DNA from 2 places in the Ensifer sp. ENS10 genome. Region 1 is predicted to be linked to the other one. Evidence: riboswitches for the same ligand, from Rfam matches in the RefSeq annotation. Region 1 holds a riboswitch; the other holds the start of a gene.

Region 1 (14,751 bases):
CGCGTGCGACCTCCCAATCGGTGACGCGGCGGTCGTATTCTTCCTGCTCCCAGCGCCCGGCCCGCGCGTAATGCTCGATGACCTCGTCACCAAAGGCGGCGCGCAGCATCTTGGATTCGCTGAGCGCTGCGGTCGCGTCTCTCAGCGTGCGCGGGATCTCGCGCACGTCCTTGCCGCCATAGGCGTCGCCGACGAAGGGCGCTTCCAGTTCCATCTTGTTCTCGATACCGGAAATGCCGGCCGCGATCAAAGCCGCGAAGGCGAGATAGGGATTGAGATCGGAGCCGCCGACGCGGCATTCGATGCGGATCGCCTTGGTGTCCTCGCCGCAAAGGCGATAGCCGGCGGTGCGGTTATCCTTGCTCCAGACCGCCTTGGTCGGCGCGAAGGTGCCGGCCATGAAGCGCTTGTAGGAGTTGATGTAGGGCGCAAGGAAATAGGTGATCTCGCTCGCATGGGTCAGCAGCCCCGCCACATAGTGGCGCATCATCTCCGACATGCCGTATTTGCCGCTCTCGTCGAAGAATTTCGAGGTCTTGCCGTCGGCACTCCAGAGCGACTGGTGGATATGCGAGGAGGAGCCGGCGGCCGAATAATTCCACTTGGCGAGGAAGGTGATGGCCTTGCCGCGCGACCAGGCGATCTCCTTGCAGCCATTCTTGATGATCGCGTGCCGATCGGCCATCGTCAGCGCGTCGGCATAACGCACGTTGATCTCTTCCTGCCCGGCCGACGCCTCGCCCTTGGAATTTTCGACCGGGATGCCGGCGCCCTGCAGGCCGTTGCGGATCGCCCGCATCACATCCTCTTCCTTGGTCGTCTGGAAGATGTGGTAGTCCTCGTTGTAGCCGCTGACGAGTTGCAGGTCGCGATAGCCGGATTGGCGGGCATCGTCGTAGGACTGGTCGAACAGGAAGAATTCGAGCTCGCTCGCCATGTAGGCCTTGAGCCCCATCTTCTCAAGCCGCGCCACCTGCTTCTTCAGGATCGCGCGCGGCGAGTGCGGCACTTCCTCGTGGGTGTGATGGTCGAGCATGTCGCAAAGCACGAGCGCCGTGCCTTCGAGCCAGGGAATGCGGCGAAGTGTCGAAAGGTCCGGCTTCATCGTATAGTCGCCATAGCCCTTCTCCCAGCTCGTCGCCTTGTAGCCGGGAACGGTCTCCATCTCCATGTCGGTCGCAAGCAGATAGTTGCAGCTATGCGTTTCCTTCCAGGCGCCGTCGACGAAGAACTGCGCGTGGAAGCGCTTGCCCATCAGCCGGCCCTGCATGTCGACCTGGCAGGCGAGAACCGTATCGATGCGCCCGGCGGCGACGTCTTCCTTCAACTCATCAAACGTATAGCTCATCAACTTCCATCCCATGTTTGGTCACGCGGCCGTTCCCTTGGGTCACGATATTTTTGGGCCGCGTGGACGTGATTCGTTCAAGTAACCGGACAAGCTCCGGAAAAGAAAAGGCGGAAGTCGCGGTCGCGCTCCCGCCCATTTTGTTGGTGTTCAGACTTCGCCGACGGCCTTTTCGGCAGCGGCAATCTCGGCCTGGCGGCGCGCCACTTCGTCGCCGATCGGCGGGCCGCGGAAGCGGCGGGTTTCGAAGCCGAACCAGATCAGAGCCGTCAGCACCAGGAAGCCCACGGTGATGTAGAGCGCCCAGTCGTTCGGCGGTTGGATACCGAGAACGAAGATCAGCACCATGGCGATGATCGACAGAACCGCGAAGAGCTTGAACATCGCCTCGCCCAGGTTCCACGGGCCCATTTTATCCCACTTCGAGGTTCCCCAGGCGAAAAGGCCGAGCGTGATCGGGATCGCGAAGGAGAAGAACAGGAAGATGACCGTGCACGAGACGACGATCGTATAAACCGGCGTTTCGCCGATCGACACGAGCGACGAGCCCCAGACGAACAGGACCGAGAGGATCGAGCCGGTCCAGATCGCCGCAACCGGCGAGCGGTGGGTCGGACTGACCTTGGCGAGCGCCCTGGAGGCCGGCAGACCGCCGTCACGCGAGAAGGCGAAGATCATGCGTGATACCGAGGTCACCGTCGCCAGGCCGCACAGCCACTGGCTGACGAGGATGGCGAGATAGAGGATGTCCTTTATGACCGGGTTGACTTGGGCGTCCATCGCCCAGAAGAACACGTTCCAGCCCTGCTTGGCAGCTTCGTCCATGTTCGGGATCATCAGCACGAAGGCGCACAGCATGATGTAGCCGAAGAGCGCCGACCAGAGCACGGAAGAAACCATACCGCGCGGCACGGATTCCGCCGCCTTGACGGTTTCTTCCGAGGTGTGGGCAGAAGCGTCGTAGCCGGTGATCGTGTAGATCGGCAGCAGAAGGCCGAGCAGGAACACCCAGGTGCCCGACGTCTGCGGCCAGACGTTGCCGCCGGCTTCACCGGAATAGTTGGAGAAGGTGAAGAGCCTTGCGATGTCGTAGCTGTCGGCGGCCGCAAGGCAAACGACGGCAAGCAGGATCGCAGTTGCGAAGATCAGGTAGCCGGAGAAATCGGTGAGCTTGGCGGTGAGCCCGATGCCCATGTGGTTCACGAGCGCCTGTGCGCCGGTGATGATCGCCAGGAAGACGATGCGGGTAGTGGTTGTGTCCTCCAGCGCGAAATAGGGCGTGCCGAAGGAACCCATGAAGAAGTAATAGGTGCCGACGTTGATCGCGCCGAGAACGGTGACGAGACCGAGCAGGTTGAACCAGGCGGTCACCCAGCCGGTAAAGCGGTTACCAAGGATCGAACCCCAGTGGTAGAGGCCGCCGGCCGTCGGATAGGCCGAGCTGATCTGCGCCATGGCGACCGCAAAGACCAAGGAAATGAAGCAGCCAAGCGGCCAGCCGATGCCGATCGCGGCGCCCCCTGCGCCGGCGGTCGCCTGGGCGAGCGAATTGATGCCGCCGGAGAGAATGCAGATGATCGAGAACGACACCGCGAAGTTCGAGAACTGGCTCATGCGCCGCTCGAGCTCCTGGGCGTAGCCCATCGAGTGCAAGACACTCATGTCCTGCTTTTTGTCCAAGTCGCTGTAGTCTGACATTTTTCTTCCCCTGATTTCTTCAGACCAGGCCGCCCCATTGCGGCTGGGTCCCATCAACCACCTGTCCCGGCGAGCCGGCACAGGACCGCGGCCAAGCCGCTCCCCAGGGTCTTTTATTGTGCTGAAAGTGCCGCCGCGCCTTTGCGCAGCAGTCCTTCCAGATAGTCGGCCATGACCCTTTGGCCGATGTCATTGCGAATGAGATCGTTGCGGATCTCGATCATCACATTCGGCAGTCCGTTGAGGACGCCGTATTCAATCAGACTGTGAGTAACGCCGTCGACCGGGCCATAGGGCTCGTTGCGGCGGATGTCGTAGGCGACCTGCCCCTTCGTCGCGACCGCCAGCATGTGGTCGGCAAGGCGGCTGTCCGCATCGTGCAGGATACCGACCTCGACGGCCCGCGGCTTGCCGAAATAGACGGGCGTGAAGCTATGCATCGTCACCAGGATCGGCGGCCTGCCGGCGGCCTTGCGCGCGGAAACGAAGCGCGCGACCGAATCGTGAAACGGGCGATAGATCTCATCGACCCGCGCCTGCCGCTCGTCGTCTGTCATCGTCCGGTTTCCCGGGATCTCGTAAACTTCGCTCAGAACCGGCATCGCCGCCTCCGCCTCGGGCGGACGGTTGCAATCATAGGCAAGCCGCGAGAAGCGCTGGTAGATCAACGCCGCATCGAGCTTGCCGGCAAGAAGCCTGGCGACGGCCAGCGCGCCCGGGTCCCAGGCGATGTGGCTTTCGAGAGCCTGCTCGGTAAGGCCGAGCGTACCGAGGCGCTCCGGAACCCGACGCGAGGCGTGCTCGCAGACGAGCACGATATCGCCCTTCCCTGTGGCGTTTTCGATCGCAACCGGATCGCCATCTGCTTCGGTCAAAAGTCGCGTCAACACCGGCATCCCCTTTTGCCCGTTAGACGTTCGTTAATGAAAAGAATTCTTCAGAGATTGGCGAGTGTCAATCAAAATCTGAAACGATCTCTTCAAAATTGCGATTGACTCCAATTGTGACAGCGATGTTTAATCTGTCACAAACCGGCTCTAGATCGGTTCAGGGGAGACATTTTGAGCAGCAAGGCGACATCGACGACGGTGTCGGATGTGATCAATGCCCACTTCACCGCGCTGACCCGCGCGGAGAAGCAACTGGCGGAGACACTTCTCGACAATTATCCCGTATCGGGACTCGGCTCGATCACCACGGTCGCCGAGAACGCCGGCGTATCGACTCCGACCGTCGCGCGCATGGTGCAGAAGCTCGGCTTCCGCGGCTTTCCGGATTTCCAGGCGCGGCTGCACCAGGAACTGGAAGCGACGATCTCCAATCCGATCACCAAGCACGACCGCTGGGCCGCCAATGCGCCGGGAACCCACACGCTCAACCGCTTCGCCGACGCGATCACCAGCAATCTGCGCGAGACGCTGACCCAGATCGATCCACGGGAATTCGACGAGGCCGCCGCCCTCATCGCCGACCGCAAGCGCAGCATCTATCTGCTCGGAGGCCGCATCACCCATGCGCTTGCCGACTATCTCTTCACCCATCTTCAGGTCATTCGTCCGGGTGTCACCGAGATCGCCTCCAACGCCAGCGCCTGGCCGCACTACGTGCTCGATATGCGCCAGGGCGACGTCTTGATTCTGTTCGACATTCGCCGCTACGAGCAGGAGATGGCGACGCTCGCCACATCCGCCCGCGAGCGTGGCGTCGAGATCATCCTCTTCACCGATCGCTGGACTTCGCCGGTCGCCAAATCCGCCTCCCGCGTGTTCCGCTCGCAGATCGAAGTACCGTCGGCCTGGGACAGCTCGGTGGTGATCCTGTTCTTGATCGAGGCTCTGATCGAGGCGGTGCAAAGTTCGAACTGGGAGGAAACCCGGGATCGAATGAAAACGCTCGAAGGCCTTTTCGATTCCACCCGCATCTTTCGCAAACCCGTCTAGGAGTGCTCGCCGACCCGTTCACGGAATTTCATACAGTTGTGCGACAGTGAGCCACCCCGCCAGAAAAAGAAATGTTCTTCCAACGACATAGGCGGCGCGAACGGATAAACCGCTGTCACATTACTTTCATGGCATCTCTTTAACAGCCTAGCCGAAATCGACTGAATACCCCACGAATTTGACTAAACCCATAAGGAGAACACCAGTGATTTCAAGAACCCATCGCCTGCTTTCGCTTTCCACCGCCGTTTTCCTGGCGACGACCGCAATCGCCGCCGCCGAGCCGAGCGCCGAACTCATCGAAGCCGCCAAGAAGGAAGGCATGCTGACCACCGTCGCCCTGCCCCACGACTGGTGCGGCTATGGCGACGTCATCGCCTCCTTCAAGGCCAAGTATCCGGAAATCCAGGTCAACGAACTGAACCCGGACGCGGGCTCGGCTGACGAAGTCGAAGCCGTCAAGGCCAACAAGGACAACAAGGGTCCGCAGGCCCCTGACGTCGTCGACGTCGGTCTCGCCTTCGGCCCGCAGATGAAGGCCGAAGGCCTGCTGCAGCCCTACAAGGTTTCCACCTGGGACGAGATCCCGGACAGCGTCAAGGACGCCGAAGGCTACTGGTACGGCGACTATTACGGCGTGATGTCGTTCCTCGTGAACAAGGACCTTGTCCAGACCGCTCCGAAGGACTGGGCTGATCTCCTGAAGCCGGAATATGCCGGTCAGGTCGCTCTCGCCGGCGATCCGCGCGCGTCGAACCAGGCGATCCTCGGCGTTCTCGCCGCCGGTCTCGCCAAGGGTGCGAAGTCGGGCAAGGAAGCCGGTGAAGCTGGCCTCGGCTACTTCGCCGAACTCAACAAGGCCGGCAACTTCGTTCCGGTCATCGGCAAGTCCGGTACGCTCGCCCAGGGCTCGACCCCGATCATCGTTGCCTGGGACTACAACGCGCTCGGCTGGGCCAAGACCCTCAACGGCAACCCGCCGACCGAAGTCGTCGTTCCGGCCAGCGGCGTTCTCGCCGGCGTCTACGTTCAGGGCATCTCGGCCTACGCGCCGCACCCGAACGCAGCGAAGCTGTGGATGGAGCACCTCTATTCCGACGAAGGTCAGCTCGGCTGGCTCAAGGGCTTCTGCCACCCGACCCGCTTCAACGCGATGGTCAAGGCCGGCAAGGTTCCGCAGGCACTGATCGACGCCCTGCCGCCGGCAGCGTCTTATGAAAAGGCCTACTTCCCGACGCTCGAAGAAGTCGATGCCAACAAGGCTGCCGTCACCGGCGGCTGGGATTCCGTCGTCGGCGCGAACGTTCAGTAAGTCTTTCCACAGACATGTCGCCTCGGCCGGTTTTCCGGCCGGGGCGACATAAGTTATTCGTAAGGAATTCAAGTCTTTGGAGCGGAATGAGGAAAAATGTGCGCGGGTTTCAGCCCGCACCCGCTCTAACTTGCAAGTATCAATAACGCCCGCGTCGATAACGCGGTTTCAGGGGCGCGAACGGAATGTCATCTGCTAAACCCGACGCCAGCCCGCCGGCGCGTCGCCTACCGCTTCACTGGCTGGGCATTCTGCCCTTTGCCGCCTTTGTGACGCTGTTTCTGATATTGCCGACGGCAAAGATCGTGGTCGGCGCCTTTCAGACACCGGATGGCAGCTTCACGTTCGAGAACATCCGTGGCCTGTTCACGCCCTCGATCCTTGCGGCCTACTGGATCTCGATCAAGATCAGCATAGCCTCGGCGCTCCTCGGCTGCCTGATTGGCTTTGCCATGGCCTCGGCCATTGTCTTCGGCGGCTTGCCGAAGGGCATCCGCGGGCCGCTTCTGACCTTTTCCGGCGTTGCCTCCAACTTTGCCGGCGTGCCGCTCGCCTTCGCCTTTCTCGCTACCCTCGGCCCGGTCGGCATCGTTACGGTGTTCCTGCGCTCGAACTTCGGTCTCGACCTCAGAATGCTCGGCTTCAATCTCCTGTCCTTCTGGGGGCTGACAGTCACCTACCTCTTTTTCCAGATCCCGCTGATGATCCTCATCATCACGCCGGCGCTCGACGGCCTGAAGCGCGAATGGCGCGAGGCCGCCGAAATCCTCGGTGCCACCGGCCTGCAGTACTGGCGCATGGTCGCCTTCCCGATCCTGCTTCCCTCGCTGCTCGGCACGCTGGCGCTGCTCTTCGCCAATGCCTTCGGCGCCGTTGCGACCGCGATCGCGCTCACCGGCTCGTCGCTGTCGATCGTGCCGATCCTGCTGTTCGCCCAGATCCGCGGCGACGTGCTCGGCAATCCGCATCTCGGCTATGCGCTCGCCTTCGGCATGATCGTCGTCACCGGCATTGCCAACGCGATCTACATCTGGCTGCGCGGCCGCAGCGAAAGGTGGCTGAAATGAAGAAGATCTGGGCCTGGGGGGCCCTCGTTTTCGGCCTCCTCTATTTCACCCTGCCGCTCATCGGCATGACCAACTTCTCCTTGAAGATGCGCCGCGGCGAATATTCCTTCGACGCCTATCAGAAGGTTTTCGCCGATCCGCGCTTCCAGGAAACCTTCAGCTATTCGGTGCTGCAGGCGCTGTTCACCATCGTCTTCGGCGTGCTGCTCGTCGTACCTACCGCCTATTGGGTCCGGCTGAAGCTGCCGCGGCTGCGCCCCTATATCGAGTTCATCACGCTTCTGCCGCTCGTTATCCCGGCGATCGTCATCGTCTTCGGCTATATCCGGCTCTACAACACCTCGAGCTGGCTGCCGCTGACGGGCTCGCTGACGGGGACCAACATCCTCCTGATGTTCGGCTACGCGACGCTCGCTCTGCCCTACATGTACCGCGCGGTCGACACCGGCCTTCGCACCATCGACGTCGCCACCCTGACCGAAGCCGCCCAGAGCCTCGGCGCCGGATGGGCCACGATCCTCGCCAAGATCATTCTGCCGAACGTGCTCGTCGCGGTGCTTTCAGGCGCCTTCCTGACCTTTGCCATCGTCATCGGCGAGTTCACCATGGCGGCACTTCTGAACCGCCCGGCCTTCGGCCCGTACATGCAGCTCTTAGGCGCCAACCGCGCCTATGAGCCTGCCGCACTCGCCGTTATCGCATTCGGCATCACCTGGGGCTGCCTCGGCCTCATCCAGCTCGTCTCGCGCTTCCAAAAAAGCGCGCCTCCCAAGGCCTGAGGACCGCACCCATGAGTTTTCTGTCACTCACCAGCATCAAGAAGTCCTTCGGCCCTGTTCACGTCGTGCACGATTTCGACATGGACATCGAGAAGGGCGAATTCGTCTCGTTCCTCGGTCCGTCCGGCTGCGGCAAGACGACCGTCCTGCGCATGATCGCCGGCTTCGAGACACCCTCCGCCGGCTCTATCGTGATCAACGGCAAGGACCAAGGGTCGTTGAAACCCAACCAGCGCAACATCGGCATGGTGTTTCAGGCCTATGCGCTGTTTCCGAACATGAACGTGCATGACAACGTTGCCTTCGGCCTCAAGGTCGCAGGCACTGACAAGTCGGAGATCGACGCACGGGTGAAGCAGATGCTCGGGCTGATCAAGCTCGAGCACCTGGCGGACCGCTTCCCCTACCAGCTCTCCGGCGGCCAGCAGCAGCGCGTGGCGCTTGCCCGCGCCATTGCGGTCAAGCCGCAGGTGCTGCTGCTCGACGAGCCGCTTTCGGCGCTCGACGCCAAGATCCGCGTGTCGCTGCGCGAAGAAATCCGGCAGATCCAGCAGCAGCTCGGCATCACCACGGTCTTCGTCACCCACGACCAGGAAGAGGCGCTGTCGATCTCCGATCGTATCGTCGTCATGAATGCCGGACGTGCCGACCAGATCGGCACCCCCTTCGAGATCTACAACACGCCGTCAACGCGCTTCGTCGCTTCCTTCGTCGGCACGCTGAACATCATCGAGGGCAAGGTCGCGGATCCGGCCTCGGGCGCCGTAACGATCGGCAACCAGCAGGTGGCTCTGAAAGACCCGATTGCCGGCATGAAGGGTGGCGACAGCATCTCGCTGGCGTTGCGCCCTGAAGCGGGCTCGATTGCCGAAGGGGCGCAAGGCGATACGGCGCTTGCCGGCGAGGTCGTCTCGACGAGCTTCCTCGGCTCGGTCATCCGCACGCGGCTTCGCGTCGGCGGCGATGTCATCTCCTTCGACATGTTCAACAATCCGGGCGTAACCCCGCCGGTCTCGGGCGACAACGTCACCCTGCGCTTCGCCGCCAAGGACCTGCTCGTTATTCGCGAGTAGGCCTTGCAGAAGACCGATGAACGCTGGCGCGCAGGGCGCCAGCGAGTATGCAGCGGTTCGTTGCACCATTGCCGGAGACCCGCGAGGTTGCAATCATGGCCAAGGCTGAACCAAGTGCCTTCGTCAGGCATATCCAGGATGAACTCTCCGATCTCGGGCCTGTTCAGATTGACCGCTTCTTCGGCGGCTGGGCCTACGTCGTCGCAGACAAGCGCTTTGCCGTCAGCATCAAGGACCGCCTCTATTTCAGGGTTGATCAGGCGCTGAAAGACGCGCTGATATCAGAGGGTTGCCAGCCGTTCACCTATGAGAAGGGCGGCAAGACCGTGGTCGTGCATCGCTTCTACGAAGCGCCTGTCGACTGCCTCGACGACCGGGATGCCCTCCTCCACTGGGCCGGACGCGCGGTTACCGCGGAAGACGACGATCTGCGCGGATAAGTGCCACGCGGTCGGAATGTTGCCGCCATGACTGCATGGCAACCTGACCATCCGGATTAATGTCCTGGCGGGAACGAATTTGTCCTCACCAGCACCCCACAAGCAAAAATCTGTCGTGATTTCCGCTCTTTTCGTCGCGGCGTGCGTTTGACCGGGCAATCCCGGCCTATATAGTCGCGGTGTTCTCAGGGCGGGGCGAAATTCCCCACCGGCGGTAGCGAGAGAAACCTCGAAGCCCGCGAGCGCTCTGGAGCTTACGCTCCAGGGGTCAGCAGATCCGGTCGAATTCCGGAGCCGACGGTCACAGTCCGGATGGAAGAGAGCAAGCAGGAACGTGGGCCCCGCGACGGGACCTCACGCGCATGCATGTTCGCCCGACGGGATCATTGGAAACGCCAAACCCTGGAAGGCTTGAGACCATGACTATTCTTTCCCACCCCACCGCCAAGATCGCGATCGTTCGTGCCCGCTGGCACGCCGACATCGTCGACCGCTGCGTCGACGCCTTCGTCGCGCAGTGGACGAAGCTCGGCGGCTCGGCGGCCGACGTCGAGATCTTCGACGTGCCGGGCGCACTCGAAATCCCGCTGCATGCGCAGACGCTGGCCAAGACCGGCCGCTATGCGGCGATCCTCGGCACCGCCTTCGTCGTGGATGGCGGCATCTACCGCCACGACTTCGTCGCCGGCACCGTGCTCGACGGCATGATGCGCGTCCAGCTCGACACCGGCGTGCCGGTGCTTTCGGCCGTGCTGACGCCACACAATTTCCAGGAAAGCGAGCCGCTCATCGCCTTCTTCCGCGAGCACTTCGTCACCAAGGGCACGGAAGCGGCCAACGCCTGCTCGCAGATTTTGGATGCCCGAGCCAAGCTGGCGCTTGTCAACGCCTGATCGGCGACGCGCCCACGTGATCCAGCGCACCGCCTGATGGGCGCGCCCCTCATCCGGCTGCCGCCACCTTCTCCCCGCTCGCGGGGAGAAGGACACGCGTGGCACGCTCCGTGCCCGACCGCGGCCGTTTGATACAAGCAGGATTGACGATGCTTCGCCGCAGCACCGCTCCTACATCCGCTACGGAATGAGAAGCCCGCGGCACGCTCGACTGTCCCCTCTCCCCGCCTGCGGGGAGAGGGCTAGGGTGAGGGGCAAAGCGCTCCATGCGCTCCAAGCTCACGGCCCCTCATGGTGACGGCGCGCCTTTTGAATCAACCTCTGAACCACCTGAATCAAACCGCCAGCCCCGGCCGATAACCTCCTGTTCCGACTCTCAAATTCGCGCCTACCGCGCTGCCTCGCCCTCATGCAGGCTGCGCTCCAGCGCCGCCATCCGGTGACGGTGGCCACCGGCCTCGTAGCCGACGATGGTGACGACGGGCGCGAACATCAGGATGATCAGGCACATCGCCATATCGAGCCAGGCCATCGCCGCAACGACGGACGCGGCCAGCACCAGCGCCGTGCCGAAGAGCAGCCAGAGATGCAGCCGGTCCGTCTGTCGCAGCAGATAGGCGTACATTGCGTAGAGCAGCCCGATATAGAGCGCGACGGGGACGGCAACGGTCAGCACGGTCGCCACCGAACTGATATGGGCCTTGTGCTCGATATAATAGGCCGCCACATGCAGCCCGGCGCCGGTGGCCACGATCGAGGCGAAGATCGGGATGTGGCCATAGCCCCAGACGAAGGACCGCTTGAGGCGGTGATGGTGCAGGACCTCGGCGCTCGGCAGCAGAAAATAGATCCACCACATGCCGAAGGTGAGCCCGGTGCCCGCCAGGCAGACAAGAGCAACGTCAAGGTTCCAGCCATCGCCGTCGACGACCGCGGAGATCGAGGCGACCGTGCCGACCACCCCCTCCCCGAGCGCGATGATCGCCAGCAGCCCGTAACGCTCGGCGATGTGATGCGCGTGCCAGGGCGTTCCGCCGTAGCGCATCTCGGCGATGCAGGGGCCGACCATCTCGACCGCGGTCAGCGCGACGACCATGGCAAAAGTCACGACGAGGGAGAAGTCGAAGAAGATCAGTACGATCCAGCCAAGCTGGGCGGCGCTGATCGCCTTCACATAGGCTATGCAGGCTTGCCGCCGCGCAGGATTCTGCCGGCTGGCGCGCAGCCACTGGAAGACCATGGCCACGCGCATGACGACATAGCCGAGCACCATGACGCCGTTGTTGAGGTGCTCGCCCTTGTCGATCGATTCGAACATCGGCGGCAGTCCGATTGCCAGGATCAGCACGCCGACCATCTGCACCATGGTGACGCTGCGAAAGATCCAGTCGTCGGTGTCGTAGGCCGATGCGAACCAGCTGAAATTGATCCAGGCCCAGCAGATGGCAAAGGTGGCAAAGCCGAAGCCCATCAGCCCCGCCGTGAAATGGCCCTCGGCAAAGAGATGCGCAAGCTGCGACGCAGCCAGGCTGAAGGCGATGACGAAGGTGAGGTCGAACAGAAGCTCGAGTGTCGTCGCGGTCCTGTGATGCTCAAGCGTATCGCGACCGCTCATGCGGGCCACGTGGTGATGAGCGCTCGGATGCGGTTCAATCGAGGTTGGTTCGCTCATGCGATAAGGTCCCTGCTGACATCTGCAAGCACATTCAAATATTTGCGGAAGCGTCGTCAAGGCGTGGTGCGCGCCAGAAATGAAAACGCCCGGCATCTCTGGCGGGCGTCTCGTCACGATGCCTGAGGGAGGATCAACGGGCGTCGCGATGTTCTTTATGCCTTGGCAGCATCGAGACGGTCGATCGCTTGCACGTTGCCGGCCGAAGCGCCCTGCGGATCGAATTCGGACGCGAGCCAGGTGTCGACGATCGATTTCGCCAGCTCCGGCCCGATGACCCGCGCACCCATGGTGATGATCTGGGCGTTGTTCGACTTCGCCGCACGCTCGGCCGAATAGGTGTCGTGCGTCAGTGCTGCACGGATGCCCGGCACCTTGTTGGCCGAGATGCAGACGCCGATGCCGGTACCGCAGAAGAGGATGCCGCGGTCGTGCTTGCCCTCGACGACCTGCTGCGCCAACTTCTGCGCGAGATCCGCGTAAAAGCCGGACTGGCTGAGGTCCACGACTTCGACGTCGGCCCGGCCCGCGAGATGGGCGGCAATGACGTCCAGCAGGGGCTTGCCGGCGCTGTCTGCCCCGATTGCAATCTTCATGATTGTTCCTTTCCATTCTTCAGGAACTGCCGCGGCCGAAGGCTCAGATCGCCTTTGCGACACGCTGCAGAATGTCAAGATAGCCGGCGACGTCCCAGGCGGAGCGGCCGATGAAGAGGCCGTCGATATGCGGCTCAGTGATCAGTTCTTCGCAATTGCCGGGATTGACGCTGCCGCCGTAGAGCACCGGCACGCGCCGGCCGAGCGCCGCTTCGGCGACGTCAGCGATGCGCTTGTGGCGCTCGTTGGCATAGTCTGATGTCGCGGGAATGCCGTTGACGCCGATCGCCCAGACCGGCTCGTAGGCAAGCAGGATGGTCGCGTTCTTCGCCTCGCCTTCGAGCAGCGCCAGAGCGCCCTCGACCTGACGCTTCAGCACCGCGTCCGCTTCGCCCGCCTCACGCTCGGCCAACGTCTCGCCGATGCAGATCAGCGGCACCAGGCCATGGCGCACGGCCGCCGCCGTTTTCAGGCCGACGGTGCGATCCGTCTCGCCGAAATGTTCGCGCCGCTCGCTATGGCCCAACTCGACCACGTCGAGATTGCAATCCTTCAGCATCAGCGGCGACACCTCGCCGGTCCAGGCGCCGGCATCGTCCCAATGCATGTTCTGCGCGCCGACCTTGACGCTGGCGCCTTCAAGCCGCGCCTTGACCTCACGCACCGCCGTGAACGGCGGGATGACGAAGCGCTGGATCCGTTCGTCGCGCGCTGCGTCTGCCGTAGCCAGGCCTTCGGCAAAGGCCATCGCCTCGGCGAGCGTCTTGTTCATCTTCCAGCTGGTGCCGACCCAGAGCCCGGACTTGTTCATGCTTTCTCCGATGTCTTGCTATTGCCAACCCTGACCAGCCGGATGCCCGCCTCTTCGAGGGGTGCTGCATGCTCGGCAGCCACTTCGGCGCCGGTCAGCACCGCGTCGAAGGCATCGAGCCCGGTCAGGAAGTGGAGCGCCGAGCGCCCGAATTTGTCGTGGTCCACCAGCAGGTATTTGCGCTTGGCCGCCTTCACCATCAGGCGCTTGGCCTGCACCACCTCCTGGTCCTGGTGGAAGGCCGTCGTCCCTTCGATCGCAGAGCTGGAGAGAAAGGCGATGTCGACGCGCAGCGACCGCAGCGCCTCGTCGGTGACGATGCCGAAGAAGCCATTGAACTTCTTGCTGTACTGGCCACCGAGCGCGATGACATTGATGCCCGACGCACCCGAGAGGCTGGTGATCACGCCGAGATTGTTGGTGATGACCGTCAGCGGGCGAATGTCGCGGATACATTCGGCAATCGCGCCGGTCGTCGAGCTGTCGTCGATCAGGATGCTCTGCCCGGGCTCGATCAGCCCCGCCGCATATTCGGCGATCCGCCGCTTTTCGGCGGTGGCGATCTTCTCACGGTAACGGATGTCGCTTTCGAATTGTGGGCTCGACTGGATCGAGGCGCCACCATGCACCTTGCGCAGCAGGCCCGCCTGTTCGAGGTCGTCGAGGTCGCGATGCACCGTCATCTTGCTGACGCCGAAGCGCAAGGACAGGTCTTCGACGGACGCCGCTCCGGCCTCCATCAGCACATCCATGATCGCCTGTCGCCTGTCTTCCGGCTTCATCATCTCGGTCCCGATCACGCGCAGCCATGGCCGCGCTCACCGTGAGAAGATAACACCTATTTGTGATATTTCAATTTCTATGGTGTGATTTTGTGATCTTTCAATGTGATTTCTGTGGGCGATTGAAACCGGTATCGATGTGGGGTTCCCAGAACTCCACCGACTCCCGGATCATCTCCACGACGGTGTGGTCGGTCGGCTCGCGCTCGCGGAAGGAAAGCTCGAGGCAGATCTCGTTGTCGGTGCCGCCGCCAGCCTTGACCGCGCCGATCAGCTTCTCCGGCGTGATGCGGCCGTCCCGGTTGTAGGCAGCGGTAAACGGCCAATGGCCGCCCTTGTT
Region 2 (14,751 bases), on a different contig from region 1:
CCAAGTAAAGCCAAGACTAATACAGAACATCCCCGCAGGATTTGCCGAAAACGAATGGTCAACAGCACCGCCGGAGTACCTGCAAATATCAGATTATACTCACTTTAATCGATTAGGGCTTTTGTAACATCTTGTTCGCTAGGTTTCCGCCGGCTGCGCTCCCAGCGCATCCAGGCACCGGAATGATTCCTGCTTCGGCATCCGCTCCGTCATGACGATCAAGAGCCGGAACGACTTCATCAAGTACAGCTTTTATGGACGGCCGTCCTTCCGGGGGGAACCTATGTCACGGCTCAAGATTTCACATACGCTCATTGCCCTTTTCCTCGTGGTCGCCGTCATCGTCGCGGCGCTTGCCGTCTCGTCGCTCGGCGGCATCAAGATGATGAACGAGCGCAACAACGAGATCGCCACCACCTGGCTGCCGCGTGTCTCGCTTTCCCGCGCGCTCGAAACCCAGCTTTCCGATACGCGCATGGCCTTTGCGCGCCACCTGATCTCGCTGACGCCCTTCGAAAAGAAGGCCGCGGAAAAAGTCATCGGCCAGACCGTCGAAGGCTTCAACAAGCTCGCCGACGACTATGCGGCGCTGATGGTAACGGACGCCGACAAGGCCGCGCTGGAAAAGGTACGCGCTGCCTATCAGGCCTACCTCGCCATCGCCGATGGCATGGTCAAGCTCTCGAACAACCTTGAGAACATGAAGGCGCAGAGCGTCTTCAAGGTCGAGATGCGGGAGACCGAACAGAAGGTCGACGAGGCGATCAAGGAAGTGCGCGCGCTCAACGTCGCCGGCGCCGACGCCGCGGTTGCAGCAAGCTCGGCAACGCACGACCAGATCCGCATGATCGAAATGGCCGTCATCGCCGTCGCGGCGATCATCGTGCTCGGCGCCATTCTCTATGCCGTGCGCGGTATCGCCCGCCCGATCCAGATCATCACCCGTTCGATGGCGCGCCTTGCGGAAGGCGACACGGACAGCAGCATCCCCTACGGCGCCCGCAAGGACGAAATCGGCGAGATGGCCCGTGCCGTCGAAGTCTTCCGTCAGGCGGCAATCACCAACCAGCAGCTCGAAGCGGATGCCCAGGCACAGCGCGCCCAGGCTGAGGCCGATCGCCTGCGTCTGACCGAGGAAGCCGAAACTGCGGCTCAGCACCGCCTCCAGGAAGCGACGGCCGGTCTTGCTGGTGGCCTGCGCAGGCTTGCCTCCGGCGATCTCGCCTTCCAGCTCGACGAACCCTTTGCGCCGGACTTCGAGCAGCTCCGCCACGACCTGAACCAGGCCGTCGCTCAGTTGGCCGATACGCTTGCTGCCGTTTCGGCCAGCTCCGGCAGCATCGACAGCGGTGCGCGCGAAGTCAGCCAGAGTGCCGACGACCTGTCGCGCCGAACCGAGCAGCAGGCGGCCTCACTGGAAGAAACCGCAGCAGCACTCGACCAGATCACCGTCAATGTCGGCAATTCGTCGAAGCGCACCAACGAGGCCCGTGCCGTCGCCAGCCAGGCAAACGAAAGCGCCCGCAAATCCGGCGCCATCGTCTCGGGCGCCGTCGATGCCATGGGCCGCATCGAGCATTCGTCGAGCCAGATCTCGAACATCATCGGCGTCATCGATGAAATTGCCTTCCAGACGAACCTTCTGGCGCTGAACGCCGGCGTCGAAGCAGCCCGCGCCGGTGATGCCGGCAAGGGTTTCGCCGTCGTCGCTCAGGAAGTCCGCGAACTTGCCCAGCGCTCGGCCAATGCGGCCAAGGAGATCAAGGACCTGATCCGCAACTCCGCCGTCGAAGTCGAAAGCGGCGTCCGGCTCGTGCGCGAAACCGGCGAGGCTCTGCGCACCATCGAAGGCTTCATCGTCACGATCAACCAGCACATGGATGCGATCGCCATCTCGGCGCAGGAGCAGTCCGCCGGACTGTCGGAGGTCAACACCGCCGTGAACCAGATGGATCAGGTGACGCAGCAGAACGCAGCCATGGTCGAGGAAGCCAATGCCGCAAGCGCCACGCTTGCCCAGGAAGCCGGCCGCCTGCGCGAGCTGATCGCCCGCTTCACGCTGGAAGAGGCTCAGGCCTACGGCTACGCGCCGTCGGCCGGCTCGACACGCCGGGCGGCATAACCACGACGCACGCCCGTGCTTGGTTTTTCGCGGGCGGGTTCGAGACACGAAATTCTTGACAAACCAACAGAAACGGCCGCCGGAAACGGCGGCCGTTTCTTTGCCTCCAAGTGCTTACCGTGAAGTCTCAGAGGTTTCTGTCGACAAAGGTGGCAATTGTAACTATCACTAATGTTACTGCCATTTCACATGGCACCTCATGAAATTCCAGCGACGATCATGAAGAAGACATTTGAAGTTTCCGATAGACTGTTCGAGCTCTACCACCGGGTCCACCGGCTGGTGAACGAATCGATGACCGAAGAAGGCGTGTCGCTGGCACGCAGCAAGTTCCTCTTCTTCCTGAGCAAGCTCGGTCCCTGTCGCTCGACAGATATCGCCTGTGCGCTGAACTTCGCGCCGCGCACGGTCACCGAGGCCATCGACGGTCTGGAACGCGACCGCCTGGTGATGCGCAAGCCCGATCCCGAGGACCGGCGCGCCAAGATCGTCTCGATTACCGAAACGGGTCGCGTCGTGCTTGAAGCCGCAGAGCATCCACGCAAGCAGCTGCTCGAGGAGATTTTCTCGGCGCTCGACGACGAGGAACTCGATGCCCTCTACGGCATCGTCGGCAAGCTGGTCGACAGGACGGATGAGATCCGCAAGCGCAAGGATGAGGCCGAAGAGGCAGCGCAGGTCGCTGTCGCCCGCTAGTCGGCGCCCGCTATTCGGGATCGTGCTATTTATTTCCTGCCAGTCCGAAACAGAAAGAGGCCGGGACATCATGTCCCGGCCTCTTCCGTTTTCTCCGGGCGTTAACGCTTACATCGCGTTGATGGCGCCAATGGAGAAGAACAGGGTTTCGCCGGAGGAGTCGTCGACACCGTCATTGTCGGTGACGACGTAGCCATTGCCGGCTGCATCGACGGTGAAGCCCTCGACCTTGTCGACGACGTAGCCGTTGAGCGCCTTCAGGTCCGGAATGAGGTCACGAACCTCTTCCTTCTTGACGACGGGCAGTTCGCCACCGAGTCCTGCCGGCTTCAGTTCCGTCAGCGCGACGCGATAGATCTTCTTGAGCTTGGCTGCCTGGCCGATCAGGTTGTCGCGCTCGATGATGTAGGCGTAGTCACCATGAACGGAGATTTCCGACAGGCCGACCCAGCCGCCACCGGCCTTTTCGAGCGGATAGCGCACCGCGCCCCACTCTTCGCTCTTCGGCTTGTAGGAGACGAGTTTGACGAAGCCCTTCTCGTCGTCCTTCCATTCGCGCTGAACAGCCATCCACAGCGTCTGGTCGTCGCCTTCGCCAACGACGGTGATGCCTTCGAAGCCGAAGCGGGTTTCGCCGGCACGCAGCGCCTCAGGCAAAGCGATTTCCTTCTTGATCTCGCCCTTCTTGTTCACGTGGAAGAGCGCGTGGCTGTAGAGCTTGTCGGAATTGCCTTCGGATGCGAGCCAGAAGCCCCCTTCCCCGTCATTGGCGATACCCTCGATGTCGAGTTTCTGAGCAGGTGCGCCGTCACGGGTGATGGCGAGCGTCTCGGTGATCAGCGCCGGCTTCTGGGTGGCGTCGATGGTGAAGATCGTCGGCTGCGACGACAAGACCGAGTCGTTGACGGCGCGCAGGAAGCCCGGCTTGTCCGAGACGGCAGCAAGACCGGAGAGTGCACCGAAGCCGATCGGCAGCCCGTCTTTCTCGGCGGACCGGATCTGCGGATAGGCGGCTTCGCCCTCAGCGCGCTCATAGATCATCACATGCGAACGTGCGCCGCCGTCCTCGCCTAGGTCGACTTCATTGGCGGTCGCAAGCAGGTTGCGCGACGAGATCGCGACGGCGCCTTCCGGCGAGATGCCCGACGGCAGCAGCTGCAGCAGTTCGGGCTCCGCACCCGTGTCCTTGTAGACGCCGACGACGGAAGCCCGTTCGGCGAGCAGGAAGAACAGGTTGTCGTCGCCAAACTTGGCCGCTTCCAGACCTTCGGGCTCCACGCCCTTGGCCGACGAGCGCTTTTCCGGGTAGTGGCCGATCGCGGCAACGGCATGCTCGAAGCTGGCGCCTGATTCGTAGAGCACCTTGCCGCTGGTGTCGAAGATCGTGAAGCCGCGCGAGCCGCCTTCGTAGTCACCTTCGTTGGCAACGACGATGCGGTTATCGTCGAGCCACTTCACGGCATCGGGCTCGCGCTTGCGGCCCGGCTGCTCGTCCTTGAAGGCGATGGCGCCGTTGCGCTTGATGTCGATATCATTGAGGTCGACGGTGCCAGCAGAGAAGTGCGTCTTCACCGTCGCAGTCTTGCCGTCGATGATGACGATGTGGTTGTTCTCCTGCAGCGTCAGCGCAATCTCGTCCTTGCCGTTGAAGGAGACGAACTCCGGCTCCGGATCTTCGCCAGCGATTTCGGCAAGACCCGTCAGCGTCACGCGCTTCAGCGAGCCGCAATCGGCAACGCCGTCCTTCAAGGACAGGATCACCAGATCGCCGGCCGGCATCTGCGGGATCTTGCCGTCGTTCACTTCCTCGTCGCGCTCGTTTTCAATGGCGATGGCCGCAAGCGTGCGGTCCTTGTTGACGGCCACCGAATCCGGCTGACCGCCGAGATCGCAGGTCGCATCCACCTTCTTCGACGCCAGGTCGACGATTGCCAGAAGTCCGGAAGGCTTGACGAAGCTTTCGCGCGTGTTGACCGCAACGAGCGCCTTGGCGCCGGCAACAGTAACGGAGGTCGGCTCACCGTCGAAAGAGATTGTGCCGGCTGCCTTCGGCGCCTTGGCATCGGTGATGTCGATCAGGCCGACGCGCTTGCCCGGGCTGTCGGAGTAGATCAGCGTATTGCCGTCTTCGCTGGCCGTGATGATCTCGGCGGACGTCGGCGCTTTGCGCGCGTCACCATCGGGCAGATTGTCGGCAACGGCAAAGGACGCAATACGATTGAATACAGGTTCAGCCGCCGCAGGAAATGCCGCGGAAGCAAGAAGGACGGCCGCGAAGGCGGTCACGCGCGAAGTAATGATCATTGAAATCCCCCATGGAGAATACTGAAAACATGGGGGTTCTGCGCGACTGCGATGACAGCCGAATGACACCGGCCGGGTTTTACACCGTTCAGGTTGCAACAGCCTCCCGTTCGCGCCGACTCTCGTTGCGCATGATGAACAGTGACGCGCCAAGGATCAGGACCGCACCGAACCAGAGATAGCCTGTCGGTGCGTAACCGAAGACCAGCCAGCCGGCAAAGACATTGAGCGGCAGCTTCAAATCATCGAAGGGCTGCACATAGGCGGCGTCGGCAACCGTATAGGCGAGCGTCAGCAAATATTGCGCGAACACTGTCATGACCCCGGCGAGCACGAGAAGGCCGAGCGCCATGCCCTGCGGCACCGCGAAACCGGCCGTGAGCGCAATGGCGCCATTGATCGGGGTCAAAAGGACAAGCAGCCAGATGGTGATGGTTTCGGGACGCTCGCTGCTCGTCAGGCTCTTGGTGATGAGCGACGAGGCGCCCCAGAGCAAGGCGGAGAGGATCGGCAGCAGCGCTGCCCAGGTGAAGCTGTCCGACCAGGGTTCAAGAATGATCATCGCACCGGCAAATCCGACCGCGGTCGCGGTCCAGCGGGCCGGACCGACGCGTTCGCCGAGAAACAGGCGAGCGCCAAGGATGATGAAGAACGGCGAGGTCATCACCAGGGCAATCGCCTGCCAGATCGGCACATGCGCAAGGCTGGAGACCCAGGCCCCGACGCCGAAGGCCGCGAGGGCCACGCGCACGACGTGGCGCCACGGGTAATCGGTGCGCATCGCCGAAAGTCCGACGCGCCGCAGGAACGGCAAAGAAAAGAGAAGGGCGAAGGCATATTGCCAGAAGGCCGTGGCGGCAGCGGGAAAGCCGAGTTTCATCGTCAGCCATTGGGTAACGACATTGAGCCCGGCGAAGGCAATACCGGCCAGCACCATGAAGCCGGCACCGGCCATGGCGCGCGAGGAGGACAAACCGAGGGAAGTCTGATTCATGTCACGCATCCTGAGAAATGGACAAACACAAATCAGGACGCATGAGCGCACGGCACGACGCCGGGCAGCCCTGCTCTTCGTGCCGACGACCATTCTCTTTCATCCGGACTATGACCGTCGGCTCCGGAATTGCACCGGATCTGCTGACCCCTTCCCCGCTTCAGGAGAAAGGCGCTCGCGGGCTTGGGTCACCGCATGATATTGCAGCGCCCTTACCGCCGGTGGGGACTTTCACCCCGCCCTGAGAATGGGCAAGCCGTAGAGCAAATGGCAGGAGGCCGCAAGGGCAGCCCCCCGGAATGCGAAAGGGTCCGGCTTTCGCCGAACCCTCGAATACCTGGACTGCCGGCCTCGTGTCCGACCGCCAAGCAAATCTGATCAGCCGTTGACGGCGTCCTTCAGGCCCTTGCCGGCCGTGAACTTCGGCACATTACGAGCCGGGATGTCAACTTCCGCACCCGTGGACGGGTTGCGGCCCTTCGAGGCTTCGCGGCGCGAAACCGAGAAGTTGCCGAAGCCGACCAGGCGAATGTCGCCGCCGCTCTTCAGCTCGCCCTGGATGGTCTCGAAAACTGCATCAACTGCAGAAGATGCGTCGGTCTTGGAAAGTCCGGCCTTCTCAGCAACGGCAGACACGAGCTCATTTTTGTTCATGTTTCCACCCCTTTCAGATTGGTTCGAAACGACTGTGTTTTAAGCCGCGGCGGCTTGCGCATCGCCCGCGTCTTGCCTTTCCCAATTGCGCCTAATCCCTTGGAATGCAAGGCTTGCAGGGCGCTTTTACAACAAAAAAGACCGGCCAGAGGCCGGTCTTCCCAATTTTTCTGCAGAATGGGCGCCGCGTGAGGTCGCTGCGCCCATTCACCGGCACTTTTTAGTGGGCGATCGAGGTGCCTGCTTCGTCCTGCGAATCAACCACTGCGACGGTTGCCGGCTCCCTTGCCGGGTCCCATTCGATCGGTTCCGGCATGCGCGCCAGGGCGTGTACAAGCACCTCGCCCATCCGCGAAACCGGGATGATTTCGAGCGCGTTCTTCACGTTATCCGGGATCTCGGCGAGATCCTTCGCGTTCTCTTCGGGGATCAGCACCTTCTTGATGCCTCCCCGGAGCGCTGCCAGCAGCTTCTCCTTGAGACCGCCGATCGGCAGCACGCGGCCGCGCAGCGTGATCTCGCCGGTCATCGCGACGTCCTTGGAGATCGGGATGCCGGTCATGATCGACACGATCGCGGTTGCCATGGCGACACCGGCCGACGGACCATCCTTCGGCGTCGCACCTTCCGGCACGTGCACGTGGATGTCGCTCTTGTCGAACATCGGAGGCTCGATGCCGAAATCGATCGCCCGCGAGCGGACATAGGACGCCGCCGCCGAAATCGATTCCTTCATCACGTCACGCAGGTTGCCGGTGACCGTCATGCGGCCCTTGCCGGGCATCATGACGCCTTCGATCGTCAGCAGTTCGCCGCCGACCTCGGTCCAGGCAAGACCCGTGACCACGCCGATCTGATCGTCGCGTTCGGCTTCGCCGTGACGGAAGCGCGGAACACCAAGGTAGTCGTTGATGTTGTCCGCCGTGACTTCGACCGTCTTCGTCTTGCCCTTGATGATCTCGGTCACCGCCTTGCGGGCGAGCTTCATCAATTCGCGCTCGAAGTTACGAACACCGGCTTCCCGCGTGTAGGTCTGGATGACCGCCATCAGGGCTCCGTCAGTCACGGAGAACTCCTTCGGCTGCAGCGCGTGGTCGCGGATCGCCTTCGGCAGCAGATGCCGCTTGGCGATCTCCAGCTTTTCCTCTTCGGTGTAGCCGGCGATGCGGATCACTTCCATACGGTCCATCAACGGCGCCGGAATGTTCAGCGTGTTGGCCGTGGTGATGAACATCACGTTGGACAGGTCGTATTCGACTTCCAGGTAGTGGTCCATGAAGGTCGAGTTCTGTTCCGGATCCAGCACCTCGAGCAGAGCCGACGACGGATCGCCGCGGAAGTCCTGGCCCATCTTGTCGATTTCGTCGAGCAGGAACAGCGGGTTGGACCGCTTCGCCTTCTTCATCGACTGCACCACCTTGCCCGGCATGGAGCCGATATAAGTGCGGCGGTGACCGCGGATCTCGGCTTCGTCACGAACGCCGCCGAGCGCCATGCGCACATATTCGCGGCCGGTCGCCTTGGCGATCGACTTGGCGAGCGAGGTCTTGCCGACGCCCGGAGGGCCGACGAGGCACAGGATCGGGCCCTTGATCTTCGACGAACGCGCCTGCACGGCGAGATACTCGACGATGCGTTCCTTGACCTTATCGAGACCGAAATGATCCGTGTTGAGCACGTTTTCGGCATGGTTCAGGTCGGTCTTGATCTTCGACTTCTTGCCCCAGGGCAGACCGAGCAGCCAATCCAGATAGTTGCGAACCACGGTCGCTTCCGCGGACATCGGGCTCATCTGGCGCAGCTTCTTCAGTTCAGCGTCAGCCTTTTCGCGCGCTTCCTTGGAGAGCTTCGTCTTGGCGATGCGCTCCTCGATCTCGGCCATCTCGTCACGGCCATCCTCGCCGTCGCCGAGTTCCTTCTGGATCGCCTTCATCTGTTCGTTGAGGTAGTACTCGCGCTGGGTCTTTTCCATCTGGCGCTTGACGCGCGAGCGGATGCGCTTTTCGACCTGCAGGACGGAAATCTCACCTTCCATGAAGCCGAGCGCCTTTTCCAGACGCATCTTCACGCTGGTGGTCTCCAGCATTTCCTGCTTCTCGACGATCTTGATCGACAGGTGCGAGGCGACCGTATCGGCCAGCTTCGAATAGTCTTCGATCTGGCTGGCGACACCGACGACCTCGGGGGAGATCTTCTTGTTGAGCTTCACATAGCTCTCGAACTCGGAAACGACCGAGCGGCTCAGCGCTTCGATTTCGACCGGATCTTCTTCCGGCTCGCTCAGCGTGTGCGCTGATGCCTCATAGAATTCGTCGCGCGGCGTGTAGCCGTCAATCTTGGCGCGCGCGCGGCCTTCGACCAGCACCTTGACGGTGCCGTCGGGCAGCTTCAGCAGTTGGAGGACATTGGCGATGGTGCCGACTTCATAGATCGCGGACGGTTCCGGATCGTCGTCGGTGGCGTTGATCTGGGTGGCAAGCATGATCTGCTTGTCGGTGCCCATGACTTCCTCAAGCGCACGGATCGACTTTTCGCGGCCGACGAAGAGCGGCACGATCATGTGCGGGAAGACTACGATGTCGCGGAGCGGCAGGACCGGGTAGGTCGCGCTTTCAGTCGCCGGTGACGTTTTGTTCGTCATGTCATTTCCTTTCCGTCCCGATTTCGGGCCCGTTCCCGGGAGCCCCGCAGGCACTCCCGGTTGTCATATTTTCCACATCAAAGTGGAGTGCCACCGCGTCCATTTCAAGGCTGGACGCGACACCCACCAACCGTGGCCGGGTCCTTCTGACTACGCATCATTTCTGTTGCGGGCCTTGCGACGGAGAACGAGGCTCAAGGACGCGCAACGATAAAGGTCCTTCATTGAATCGTGACATCATTGCGTTGTTTGAGACACTTTAGCAACAATCGAATTGTGAAATCTGCGCTCGGGCGCCTTTGTCTCAACAGCTAAGTGCGCGAACATGAAAAAGCCCGCACAAGGCGGGCTTCTCAAACGATAATTCGGCGTTATCAGGCCGAAACGTTGGTCTTTTCGTCCGACCGCTCGGAGTAGATGTAGAGCGGCCGCGCCGCGCCCTTGACCACCTCGTCGGAGATGACCACTTCGCGCACGCCTTCGAGCGTTGGCAGCTCGAACATCGTGTCGAGCAGGATCTTCTCCATGATCGAACGGAGGCCGCGGGCGCCGGTCTTGCGCACGATCGCCCGGCGGGCAATCTCGCGCAGCGCGTCCTCGTGGAAGGTCAACTCGACGTCTTCCATCTCGAACAGGCGCTGATACTGCTTGATCAGAGCGTTCTTCGGCTCGGACAGGATCTGGATCAGCGCATCTTCATCGAGATCTTCGAGCGTCGCCAGAACCGGCAGGCGGCCAATGAATTCCGGAATGAGACCGAACTTGACCAGATCTTCCGGCTCGAGTTCGCGCAGAACCTCGCCGACGCGGCGATCTTCCGGCGAGCGGACCGTCGCGCCGAAACCGATCGAGGTCTTCTCGCCACGGGCGGAGATGATCTTGTCGAGGCCGGCGAATGCGCCGCCGCAGATGAACAGGATGTTGGTGGTGTCGACCTGCAGGAATTCCTGCTGCGGATGCTTGCGACCACCCTGTGGCGGAACCGAAGCAACAGTGCCTTCCATGATCTTGAGCAGCGCCTGCTGCACGCCCTCGCCCGAAACATCGCGGGTGATCGACGGGTTGTCGGACTTGCGGGAAATCTTGTCGACTTCGTCGATGTAGACGATGCCGCGCTGCGCGCGCTCGACGTTGTAGTCGGCGGCCTGGAGCAGCTTGAGGATGATGTTTTCGACGTCTTCACCGACGTAACCGGCTTCGGTCAGCGTCGTGGCGTCGGCCATGGTAAACGGCACGTCGATGATGCGGGCGAGCGTCTGGGCGAGATAGGTTTTGCCGCAGCCGGTCGGGCCGACGAGCATGATGTTGGACTTCGCCAGTTCGACGTCGCTGCCCTTGGCGGCATGCGCCAGGCGCTTGTAGTGGTTGTGCACGGCCACCGAGAGGATGCGCTTCGCCTGCTGCTGGCCGATGACGTATTCGTCGAGGACCTTGATGATTTCCTGAGGGGTCGGCACACCGTCGCGGGACTTGACCATCGAGGTCTTGTTCTCTTCGCGAATGATGTCCATGCACAGTTCGACGCATTCATCGCAGATGAAGACGGTCGGTCCGGCAATCAGCTTACGGACTTCGTGCTGGCTTTTGCCGCAGAACGAACAATAAAGCGTATTCTTCGAGTCACCGCCGTTGCTTCCGCTGACCTTGCTCATTTCCACTTCCTTCCAGCACGCCGGACACTTCAAGCGAAGTATCGCGGACCACTCAATTCGCCCTGTAGCCTATCCTCACGCAGGGCTTCCGGGAGTACTTACCGCACCTGGGCGACCATGCCCGATGCGGCTGCAACGACTCTCCCAACTCATCCGAACACTATGCCCTCAGAATCCAACATAGCATTAACGGTCCATATTACCGGCTTTACCCTGACGATAAAGCCCTTGAGCCATTACAATTGTGTCACAATTACATCTATCGCGACACAAAAGCGCGTTATCAGGCCTGCTCGGTGCCTTCGATCTCTTCGCGCGAGGTCAGTACCTTGTCGACGATACCCCACTCCAGAGCTTCGTCCGCGCTCATGAAATGGTCGCGATCGAGCGTCTGCTCGACTTCCTCGTAGGTACGGCCGCAATGCTTGACATAGACCTCGTTGAGGCGGCGCTTCATCTTGAGGATGTCGCGGGCATGGCGTTCGATATCGGAAGCCTGGCCCTGGAAACCGCCGGAGGGCTGATGAACCATGATGCGCGCATTCGGCGTGGCGAAGCGCATGTCCTTGTGGCCGGCCGCCAGGAGCAGCGAACCCATCGAGGCCGCCTGGCCGACGCAAAGCGTCGAGACCGCCGGCTTGATGAACTGCATCGTGTCGTAGATCGCCATACCGGAGGTGACGACGCCACCCGGGGAATTGATGTAGAGCGCAATTTCCTTCTTCGGGTTTTCCGCCTCGAGGAAAAGGAGCTGGGCGCAGACGAGCGTCGCCATCTGATCTTCGACCGGACCGGTGACGAAGATGATGCGCTCCTTCAGAAGGCGCGAAAAGATATCGTAGGAACGTTCACCGCGGTTGGTCTGTTCAACAACCATCGGCACCAGTGCCAGGGCGGTATCAACGGGATTTCTCATATCGAACCTTCATCAATCGGGCTCGCAAAACCTTTGCGAGCCGGGAATCACGGGATTTGCCTTCTGTCCCTACATAGAGTGTCAACACCCTTCACTTCAAGTCGCGAAGCTTCGATAAGCTTAATCGAAGCGCCCTTTGCTGCGAAGTTCGGCGCTCCTCCACACATGGTTGTCAATAGAACCTTTTTTCGCCGACATGCGCGCCGCAAGCCGCCGCGACCGAGCATTTCACACAGGGTTCGATGACGTCGGTAAACGAACGGCAAATCGTGTATCGGCGGCGCCGCCTTCCTAGAGCTGTGACTCGATCGGCAGAATACGGATCAGATTGGCAATCATCCGCCTGGCAAGGCTGGCATCCGGCTCGCGCCGCAACAGCCGCTCGGAGCCGTTGGCGCGATCACGCCAGACAAGCCGTGAACCGTCCATCCCGAGCCGGTAGCTGATCGACGGCGAGGTCTCCTCCTCGAACATGCTGGCCAGCTCGCCGGCAAGAGCCGCATCGGCAAAGACGACACCCATTTCCGTATTGAGCGATGCGGAGCGGGGGTCGAAGTTCATCGAGCCGACGAACCCGTTCAAGCCATCGACCACGAAAGCCTTGCTGTGCAGGCTCGCATTGCGGCGCCCGAACAACGTCATGCGGTGCCCTTCGGCAACGTCGCCCTGCTCCTTCAATTCGAAGAGAGCGATGCCGGCCTGGATGAGCTTCCGGCGGTACTTGATGTAACCGCCGTGAACGGCTGCGACATCGGTCGCTGCGAGAGAGTTGGTCAGCACCGCGACCCGAGCTCCGCGCGAAACGATGGCCGCAAGCTCTCGCGTGCCGGCAACGCCGGGGATGAAATAGGGAGAGATGATCCTCAAATCCCGCGTCGCCGCTTCGATCAACGGGAAGAGTTCGCGCAGCAACCAGTTCTGGCGCCGCTGCATCAGCGCCTTTTCCGGCGGGTCGGATGCCAGGCGGATCTGCGAACTCCAGTGAAGCCGCCGCGTGCCGTGATAGATGCCGGTTTCCTGGGCAACCTTGTCGACGCGCTCGATGTAAAACCGGCCCGCGGGTGTCCGGGCAAGCCCGTCGACGGCCTCACGGAGCGCCGGCAAATATTGCTTGCGTGGCGTGCGCAGTGCAGCGATCGGGAGGACGGAGTCGCTGTTCCAGTACCGGTCGAACATGGCGGACGCCTGGTCCAGCACCGGCCCCACCATCCAGACGTCGAGGTCGCGGAAGTTGGAAAGCTCGGCGGCGTCGAAATAGGCGTCGCCGATGTTGCGCCCGCCGGCGATTGCGACCCGGCCATCCGCCACCCACAGCTTGTTGTGCATGCGGCGGGTGGCGCTGAAGGCGCGGATCGCCATCTCGAAGCCGCGGCGAAAGCGGTCGGTCCGCGCCCGGCTGGGATTGAAGAGCCGCACCTCGATATTGGGGTGGGCGTCAAGCGCGATGCACATGCGATCATGAATGCCGGCGTTGATGTCATCGAGCAGCAACCGGACACATACGCCTCTGTCGGCCGCCGCCAAAATCTCTCGGGCCAGCAGAAGACCGGTCAGATCATCCTTCCAGTAATAATACTGCAGATCGAGGCTGCGCCCGGCGCGCCGCGCCGCATGCGCGCGCACTACCAGGGCCTCGATACTGTCCGACACGAGCGCCACGCCATTTGCGTTCGGGCGGCCGGCAAGAAGGGGCATGATAAGCCGATCGAGTTCCGTACCGGCCTCGGCCACCGGAAGTGCCGTTGACGGCAGCCCGTGCGGGCGCCGTCCGAACCGGCCATAGATGTAGAGGATGGCCGCCACGACCACACCGACGATCGCGGCGACGATGATCAGAACGGAGGATAACATCGAAAGCGCGCCTCGCCGTCAGACCGACCCCGCACGGCCGGCCCCAACCCGATTTCCGTCGCGGTGATCCTGTTGGGCAGCCTTCAAGGCGATGGAGGCTTTCACCGGCAGATGGTCCGAGGCGATCCGCGCAAGCGGTGAGTCATGCACGGCGACCGACGTTACCAGGTGGTGCGGATTGCCAAGCACGCGATCGAGCGGCAGCAGCGGAAAACGCGACGGGAAGCTCGCGACCGTGGCGTGCGACGGATCGAAAACCGGACTTAGGAACGACAGTGACGATCTCCGGCCCATGCGCCACTCGTTGAGATCGCCGATGAGCAGCGTCGGCCGCCCGTTCGCGCCGGCTGCCGCTTCAAGGATCGCCTCGGCCTGCTGGGCGCGGGAATGCCTGAGAAGACCGAGATGGGCGGCGATGATGCGTAAGGGGCCGACCTTCAGGTCGAGATCGACGACGAGTGCGCCACGCGGCTCGACACCTGGGAGTTTCAGCTGCCTCACATCGGAAACGGCGCCCTCGCGTAGCAACAGCACATTGCCGTGCCATCCATGCCCCTTCGCCGAAAAGCCGGAGATCGGCACCGAAACGAGATGGGCCTCGCGCCGGAGATGTTCGAGATCGAGAAGACCGGCACGCTCGCCGAACCGCTGGTCCGCTTCCTGAAGCGCAACGATATCGGCGCCCAGTTCGCCGATCACATTGGCGGTCCGCCCGGGATCGAAACGGCCGTCGGTACCGACACATTTATGGATGTTGTAGGAGGCGATGACGATATCGCCGCGGTTCACCGCAGTTTCGCGATGAACGACCGTGGGACGCCGCTTGCGGATCGCTGCCACGATCCCCGCCGATAGACTGGACTGGTTTTTTGCCATGCCGCTCCCTGCCTGCTGCCCGCATCATTGCGCAAATAGGTCACC

The links. A riboswitch is a leader RNA that binds a small molecule or an ion and turns the genes downstream of it on or off. The one in region 1 is predicted to bind FMN.
Region 2: linked by a shared signal. The riboswitch ahead of IB265_RS06295 (DMT family transporter) and the one ahead of IB265_RS11080 (6,7-dimethyl-8-ribityllumazine synthase) in region 1 are both predicted to bind FMN.

The regions. Positions count from the first base shown of each region.
Region 1 covers NZ_JACVAS010000002.1:837,493-852,243, forward strand. Annotated here, with positions in the region: gene IB265_RS11035 (glutamine synthetase family protein) at 1-1,348, opposite strand, end outside; gene IB265_RS11040 (amino acid permease) at 1,499-3,046, opposite strand; gene IB265_RS11045 (N-formylglutamate amidohydrolase) at 3,160-3,933, opposite strand; gene IB265_RS11050 (MurR/RpiR family transcriptional regulator) at 4,108-4,986, shown strand; gene IB265_RS11055 (ABC transporter substrate-binding protein) at 5,192-6,298, shown strand; gene IB265_RS11060 (ABC transporter permease subunit) at 6,484-7,365, shown strand; gene IB265_RS11065 (ABC transporter permease) at 7,362-8,144, shown strand; gene IB265_RS11070 (ABC transporter ATP-binding protein) at 8,156-9,217, shown strand; gene IB265_RS11075 (TfoX/Sxy family protein) at 9,313-9,657, shown strand; FMN riboswitch at 9,835-9,985, shown strand; gene IB265_RS11080 (6,7-dimethyl-8-ribityllumazine synthase) at 10,077-10,550, shown strand; gene IB265_RS11085 (low temperature requirement protein A) at 10,939-12,222, opposite strand; gene IB265_RS11090 (RpiB/LacA/LacB family sugar-phosphate isomerase) at 12,378-12,818, opposite strand; gene IB265_RS11095 (triose-phosphate isomerase) at 12,862-13,629, opposite strand; gene IB265_RS11100 (DeoR/GlpR family DNA-binding transcription regulator) at 13,626-14,411, opposite strand; gene IB265_RS11105 (sugar phosphate isomerase/epimerase) at 14,512-14,751, opposite strand, start outside.
Region 2 covers NZ_JACVAS010000001.1:1,293,241-1,307,991, reverse strand. Annotated here, with positions in the region: gene IB265_RS06310 (methyl-accepting chemotaxis protein) at 284-2,122, shown strand; gene IB265_RS06305 (MarR family winged helix-turn-helix transcriptional regulator) at 2,342-2,818, shown strand; gene IB265_RS06300 (esterase-like activity of phytase family protein) at 2,927-5,122, opposite strand; gene IB265_RS06295 (DMT family transporter) at 5,211-6,125, opposite strand; FMN riboswitch at 6,204-6,369, opposite strand; gene hupB (DNA-binding protein HupB) at 6,495-6,770, opposite strand; gene lon (endopeptidase La) at 6,991-9,411, opposite strand; gene clpX (ATP-dependent Clp protease ATP-binding subunit ClpX) at 9,786-11,063, opposite strand; gene IB265_RS06275 (ATP-dependent Clp protease proteolytic subunit) at 11,347-11,979, opposite strand; gene IB265_RS06270 (phospholipase D family protein) at 12,271-13,830, opposite strand; gene IB265_RS06265 (endonuclease/exonuclease/phosphatase family protein) at 13,849-14,706, opposite strand.